DNA from 2 places in the Deinococcus peraridilitoris DSM 19664 genome. Region 2 is predicted to be linked to the other one. Evidence: riboswitches for the same ligand, from Rfam matches in the RefSeq annotation. Region 2 holds a riboswitch; the other holds the start of a gene.
The links. A riboswitch is a leader RNA that binds a small molecule or an ion and turns the genes downstream of it on or off. The one in region 2 is predicted to bind S-adenosylmethionine.
Positions count from the first base shown of each region.

Region 1: another riboswitch for S-adenosylmethionine. It lies ahead of DEIPE_RS21000 (carboxylate--amine ligase); the one in region 2 lies ahead of DEIPE_RS18220 (O-acetylhomoserine aminocarboxypropyltransferase/cysteine synthase family protein).

Region 1 is NC_019789.1:476,769-480,273, reverse strand. Features, by position in the region: gene DEIPE_RS21010 (metal ABC transporter permease) at 1-64, shown strand, start outside; gene DEIPE_RS21005 (metal-dependent transcriptional regulator) at 51-446, shown strand; SAM riboswitch class I at 1,085-1,208, shown strand; gene DEIPE_RS21000 (carboxylate--amine ligase) at 1,417-2,697, shown strand; gene DEIPE_RS20995 (LLM class flavin-dependent oxidoreductase) at 2,717-3,505, shown strand, end outside.
Region 2 is NC_019793.1:3,777,436-3,780,940, reverse strand. Features, by position in the region: gene DEIPE_RS18230 (translocation/assembly module TamB domain-containing protein) at 1-635, opposite strand, end outside; gene DEIPE_RS18225 (acylphosphatase) at 932-1,195, shown strand; SAM riboswitch class I at 1,256-1,380, shown strand; gene DEIPE_RS18220 (O-acetylhomoserine aminocarboxypropyltransferase/cysteine synthase family protein) at 1,513-2,841, shown strand; gene DEIPE_RS18215 (alpha/beta fold hydrolase) at 2,838-3,505, shown strand, end outside.

The sequences.
Region 1 (3,505 bases), on a different replicon from region 2:
CGAAACGATCAGCCTCACGCCGCGCGGCTCTTCGGTGTCGAGTCAAGGGCATGCCGCAGACTGAAATCACGCCCGCCCGCGGTGACTACCTCAAGCGGTTGCTGCAGCTGCAGGCGGACGGTGGTATGGCGTGTGTCACGACCGGAAGTCTCGCAAATGAGCTGAATGTCCGGGACGCGTCCGTGACCGGGATGCTCGAGCGGCTGGCACAGGCCGGGTGGGTCGAGTATCACCCCTACCGGGGCGCGCGCCTCACCGAGGAAGGCAGGGAGATCGCACGTGAGCTCGTCCGTGCCCACGGCCTGTTGATGGTTTTTCTGCATGACGCGCTCGGTTACACGCCAGAAGCAGCCCGGGCCGAAGCCGAGCATCTGGAGCACCACGTCAGCAGCGTGTTCCTGGAACACCTCGAACGGTGGATGAACAGCAAAAGCGGACAGCACTGACGTGGTTTCGTCGCAGGTTCACCCGGATATCCAGCCCAAACTGAGGGAACGCACACGCGCGAGCGAAGTCCAGGTGCCGGACGATGCCGGTCAGTCGAACTGGATCTTGGCCCGACACCAATCCAGCTCTGCTCGGGCACCCGCTCGCCGGCAGCAGAGGAGCGCAGCATGAAGCAGGAGCGCTCCACGCGAGCAGTGCCTGAAAGGAAAATGTAGTTGAGACCATCCAGTGCCGCGTGAGAAAGGAAGCCCTGCGGCGGACTTGTGACTCATCAGCACATCTGACCCGTACTGGCCGGGAACAAGGGTGAGCCACCTGTCGTGACGCTGGTGTTGTTCACCATCGCACGAGGACGTCTTGAAGTCCGCTCCGTTCGCCCTTCCCGGTTGCACGTCCGGTTTGCCAACACGCCGTAAAGATATTGAGTAACGGTGATCCCTCCTGACCGGTCCGCATGGAATGGTCCAGCCCGTCAGCTTTTACGAAGCTGCCTCCAAACCGAACGCGCCAGAGCGACTCACCCTGCAGGCCTCCGGCAAGGAGCGGAAAATCGCCGATCCATAAATGTGTGACCCACACTTTCGGGCGGTGGGTTGCGCGCTACTTTTTGCCTGTTGCCGCTCGTCAGCGCGCGACACTCTTATCCAGAGCGCGTGAGGGAACTGGCCCGATCAAACGCGCAGCAACCCGCCTTCATTCCGGCGTGGTGCTCACCAGCCCGCTTCACGCCAACGATGGCGCAACGACGGGAATGATAAGAGAAGGGGTGAATGCACTCAACGTTCCTTCTCGATCAGCGGGAAGGGATTTTTTTGTCCTCCTTGCCGTTGCCTTGCGTGAGGAGGATAAACTGCGTGACTCAATTTCGGCATACTGAACACCGGCGTGGTGATTCCCCCGCCCCGAGCAACCTCTATGTGACCGTGCCACCCGGCAGCGTCTTCGGCGCTCGCCGCTGATGGGAGCCTCTTGATTACCGAACGCCAACACCTGCTGGACGCCATCCGCAGTCTGAACGAGCAAGGCCGTCCGGCAGCGCTCACGTTCAACACCCATATCACTGCGCTCGCCATTGCCCGCAGCCTCGGCCGCCAGGGCGTTCCCATCCTGGCCCTGGACCGGGAGGGCGGCGGCCTCGGCCAGCACAGCAAGTACCTCAGCGCCCTGGCCCTTTGCCCTGACGTGGATGACGGTGGAGAAGCCTTCACGGACTTCCTGATGGATATCGGTCCGCACTTCCAGGAGCGCCCAGTCCTGTTTCCCACCAACGACGACTGGGTGTTCGCAGTTGCCCGGCACAAGGGCCAGCTGGAACGTTTCTACCGTGTGCCGTTCAGCGGGCAGGATGTCATCGACACCGCCCTCACCAAGACAGCCCTGTACCGTCAGGCCGAAACCCTCGGCATTCCTATCCCGCAAAGCTGGTACCTCGACCAGGCGTCACTCACGGAACTCGCTGCAGGACAGTCTGATGTCCTGGAACGCACCATCGCACAAGTGCCGTACCCGGTGATCCTGAAACCCGATGAATCACGCGCCTTCTACGAAGCCTTCAAAGCCAAGGTGTTCGTCGTGAATACCCCAGAGGAATTCCGTGCACGCGTCCGTGAAGCCGCCAGCCAGAATCTCCGGTTGGTCGCGCAGCGCATCATCGACACGCCACCCGGCGGGTTTTACAGCGTGTGCAGTTACCTGGACGCGAACAGTGAACCGCGTGGCGTGTTCGTGGGCCGCAAGCTCGAACAGTACCCGCCCACCTTCGGTACGTCCTGCCTGGCCGACTCCCGCTGGGTGCCCGACATCGCGCAGCGCGGCGTGCAGGTCCTGCAGGCGCTCGGCTTTCACGGCATCAGTGAGATCGAGTTTGTGCTGGACCCAAACACGGGCAAGCAGCTGCTCCTGGACGTGAACACCCGCAGCTGGAAGTGGATCGGCCTGCCCATCGCGAGCGGCATCGACCTGCCGCTGCTGGCGTACCAGGACGCGATTGGTGCTCCATTCGACGCGCCTCAGCAGCAGGACGGCATCCGCTGGACCTTCCTGCGCGATTACGTGAAACTCGTGCGTGAACGAAGCGGCGTCATTCCCGAGGAGCACGTGACACGCGAGGAGTGGCTCGACCTCATCAGCGGACAGCGCCCGGCAGGCGGCACGCTGGTGGACGGAATTCTTGATCCCGACGACCCCGCACCGTTCTATGACGTCCTTAAGGGTGAGCTGTTCGGTTTCCTGTACGCCTGCGCCTGCTAGCGCAAAGGAGAAACAAGGTATGAGATTCGGATACTGGATGCCGATTTTCGGCGGTTGGTTACGGAATGTCTCCGACGAAGGCATGAGCATCGACTGGAGTTACCTGAAGGCGCTGGTGCAGGAATCTGAGCGGGTCGGTTTCGACCTGAGCCTGATCGCGGAGCTGAACCTCAACGATATCAAAGGACCCCAGGCACCCAGCCTGGATGCCTGGACCCTGGCGCCTGCGGTGGCCGCCGTAACGGAACGTCTGGAACTGATGCTGGCCGTCCGGCCCAACTACCACGCTCCTGCCTTGACCGCGAAAGCCATTTCGACACTGGAAACCATCGCGCCGGGGCGGGTGAGCCTGAATGTGGTGTCGAGCTGGTGGGCCGAAGAAGCCCGTCAGTACGGTATGCCCTTCGATCAGCATGACGCGCGCTACGCCCGCAGTGAAGAATGGCTGTCCGTGCTGTCACGCTTGCTGACCGAGCCGATGGTGCAGCACGAAGGCGCGCACTACCAGTTACACGGAACCCGGATGGAACCCAAGCCCGCCGCGAAAGTTCCCGTGTACATGGGAGGCGAGTCGCCCCGCGCCAAACAGCTGATCTCGCAGGTAGCCGATGCATATGTCATGCACGGCGACTCGCCGGAAGTCATCGCGGGCAAAATCGCTGATATGCGCGCGAAACGCACCGATGCCGGCGAACCACCGTTGCGGTTCGGAATGGCCGGATACGTGATCTGCCGTGATACACCCGAGGAAGCCCAGGCAGAGCTGACGCGGATCACCAACGTCCACTCCAGCCCCCAGGCTTACGCA
Region 2 (3,505 bases):
TCGCCCTGCAGGGCTCCGCCGTCGAAGGTGTAGCGCCCGGTGAGTTTGCCACCGCGAACGCCGGGCCAGAAGGCGTTGACAAGGGTGGCGTCGAACTGCACGTCTGCCTCGCCGGTCAGTTGGCCGCCCCGTGGGACATACCGGATGTCCGCCTTGGCGCCGCCGTGCCGCGTGATGGCCTGCACATTGAGGCGGCCGTTTTCACCCCGGGCACTCAGACGCGCGTCGGGAAGGCTGTATCCGCTGTTGTCGAGGTTCACCCGCACGTTTTCCAGTGCGAAGTCCTGCGGCACGAACTGCCAGTTGTTGCGCCGCTGCCCCGAAAACAGCTGCTTGAGATCGAGGTCGATTTCTGCGTCCTTGAGGCGGCCCGTGAAACGCAGCTCACGGGTAAAGGGATTGAAGGCCGTGATGCGGAGCTCGAGTTCGTCGGCCTCAGCACGGATTCCTGATCCATCGATCAAGGCGCCCCGCAGGACGGGGCGCCACAGTGGACCACCGACGCTGCGGGCCTGGATGCGGTAATCGCCCGGCAGTTGGTTGATCAGGCGCGGGCCGTACAGGGGCAACCCGAAGAGCAGCAAGCCAAGCAGAATGACCAGGGCGGCCATCAGCAGCCAGCGTGTGCGCGTCACGAGCGCATTCTATTCGGATGAACGTGAGTTTTGCATCCGTTAAAGACAGCTTTGGATCAGCTGTAAGCTGCCTCGGTCAGGCCTGGCGCAGGCTCGACTAAAGCGGTTGTCAAAGACATTGATCGGTTTTTGATCCATGTCTTTGACCGAGCGGAGAGCGCGCAGTGCCCGAAACCGCTTTTGGGCACGCTGTCAGCGCGGGGAGCGAGTGACCTTGACCAGGAGCGGATGGAAATGGAATTGATGGAGTGTCTTTCTCCAAGGGTGGAATGGACAAACGCTCTAGACTTTCGGGTATGCGAGTGAACGTCCTGATTTCCGGCGCGGTGCAAGGCGTGGGATACCGCCGTTTTGTGCAGCGTCACGCTCTTGACCTCGGTTTGCACGGCTACGCGGAAAACCTCAGTGACGGGCGGGTCGAGATCGTGGCAGAAGGCGAACGCGGTGACCTTGAGCGTCTGCTGCACTGGCTGCGCCGAGGCCCTTATCACGCGGCCGTCACACATCTCGATGTCCAGTGGAACGAGGCCACGGGCCTCAATGATTTTTTCGTGTATTGACAACTGCCTTGACGTGCCCGCACGAGGCGGGTAGCCTTGACGTGTTCCGACTCGGAACGACTCTTATCCAGAGCGCGTGAGGGATCTGGCCCGAAGACACGCGCAGCAACCGGCCCTCATCACGGCAACGGTGCTTTCCAGCCTGCTCTCCGCCGACGATGGCGAAACAGCGGGAACGATAAGGGAAGGGAATTTGGCACGCAATACTGTCCCCCTTCTCTCCGGAGAGGGGACTTTTTCATGTCCCCGAAGCACGCCAGGTGCGCCCTCGAGGCCGCCCAGGCACCCCGGCACTCACGCCGCACCTCGGAGGATTCATGACCACGCCTAGTCCCAAGTTCCGCTTCGAAACCCTGCAGGTACACGCCGGGCAGGCTCCCGACGCCGCCACCGGCAGCCGCGCCGTGCCGATCTACCAGACGACCAGCTACACCTTCCGGGACGCCGCACACGCCGCGAACCTTTTCGGCCTGCGCGAGTTCGGGAACATCTACAGCCGCATCACGAATCCCACCAACGCCGTGCTCGAGGAGCGCATCGCGGCGCTTGAGGGTGGTACGGGCGCCCTGGCCGTCGCCAGCGGTCACGCCGCGCTGTTCATCGCCATTCTGACCCTGGCCCGCCAGGGCGACAACATCGTCTCGACGCCTAACCTGTATGGCGGCACCTACAACCTCTTCAAGGTGACCCTGCCCCGGCTGGGTATTCAGGTGCGCTTTACTTCCCCTCAGGAACGACCTGAAGAGTTCGCGGCGCTCATCGATGCGAATACCCGGGCGGTGTATCTGGAGACCATCGGTAACCCGGCGCTGAACGTGCCGGATTTTGAAGCCATCGCCGCTGCCGCCGCCGATCACGGCGTTGCGGTGATCGTCGACAACACCTTTGGGCAGGGCGGTTACCTGTTCCGCCCGTTCGAGCACGGCGCGAACGTCGTGACGCACTCGGCCAGCAAGTGGATCGGCGGCCACGGCGCCGCCATTGGTGGCCTGCTCGTCGATGGGGGGAATTTTGACTGGGGCAACGGACGCTACCCGCTCTTCACCGAGCCCAGCCCCAGTTACCACGGTCTGAACTTCTGGGAAACGTTCGGCTTTGGCAACCCACTGGGCCTGCCCAACGTCGCTTTTGCGATTCGGGCGCGAGTCGAGAACTTGCGTGACCTGGGCCCCAGCCTATCGCCCCACCACGCGAGCCTGTTCATTCAGGGCCTGGAGACGCTCTCCCTGCGCGCGGAGCGGCACATCGAGAACACCCGCAAGCTCGCCGCCTGGCTGGCCACGCGGCCCGAAGTGGCCCGCGTCACGCACCCCGACTTGCCGTCGCATCCACATCACGCACATGCCCGGCGCTACTTTCCGCGCGGCGCAGGGTCGATTCTGACTTTTGAATTACACGGTGGCCGGGAAGCGGGCGAATCGTTCGTGAACCATGTCCGTCTGGCGAGCCTGCTGGCCAACGTCGGCGACACCAAGACCCTGGTGATTCACCCGGCGAGCACTACCCACAGTCAATTGAGCGAAGCCGAGCAGATCTCGGCGGGTGTGACGCCCGGTCTGGTGCGCGTGTCGGCGGGCCTGGAGCACATCGACGACCTCACCGCCGATTTCGCGCAGTCGCTGGCCGCCAATCTGCAACTCGCATGACGGGCGCCTTTCTGACCGAAACCTTCGGTGGGCGCGATGCCGCCGTGACACTCACACGGCCGACCGGTGCGGTCCGGATGGTGACGCTCTTTCGTGAACGGGCGCTCGAACTCGATTGTGGCGCCAGCGTCCGAAATGTGCGCGTCGCCTTTCGCACCTGGGGTGAACTGAACGCTGCAGGCGACAACGCAGTGTTGATCATGCACGCCCTGACGGGTGACCCGCACGCGGACTCGTGGTGGAGGCCCCTGCACGGGCCGTCGCGCGCGCTCGATCCGCAGGAGCGCTTTCTGGTCTGTGCGAACGTCATCGGCGGCTGTGCGGGCTCGAGTACCCCCGCCGAACTCGGAGGGCACCGCCTCGGCATTTTTGACATGGCGCGCGTGCAGGGTGAATTGCTCTCGCATCTCGGTGTTTCGCGCTTCGACGTGGTGGGCGGCTCGATGGGGGGCATGCTGACGCTTGCCTGTCTCAAGCTGTTCCCCGGGCAGCTGAAACGTGCCGTGGTGATCGCGGCCCCGCAACGTCAGTCGGCCTGGGCGCACGGTTGGAACGTGGCCGCCCGCGCGGCACTGGCGCTCGACCCGGCGCGTGGGCTGGAGGTCGCGCGCATGTTCGCGATGCTGAGTTACCGCTCACCCCTCAGCCTGGAACTGGCGCAGTC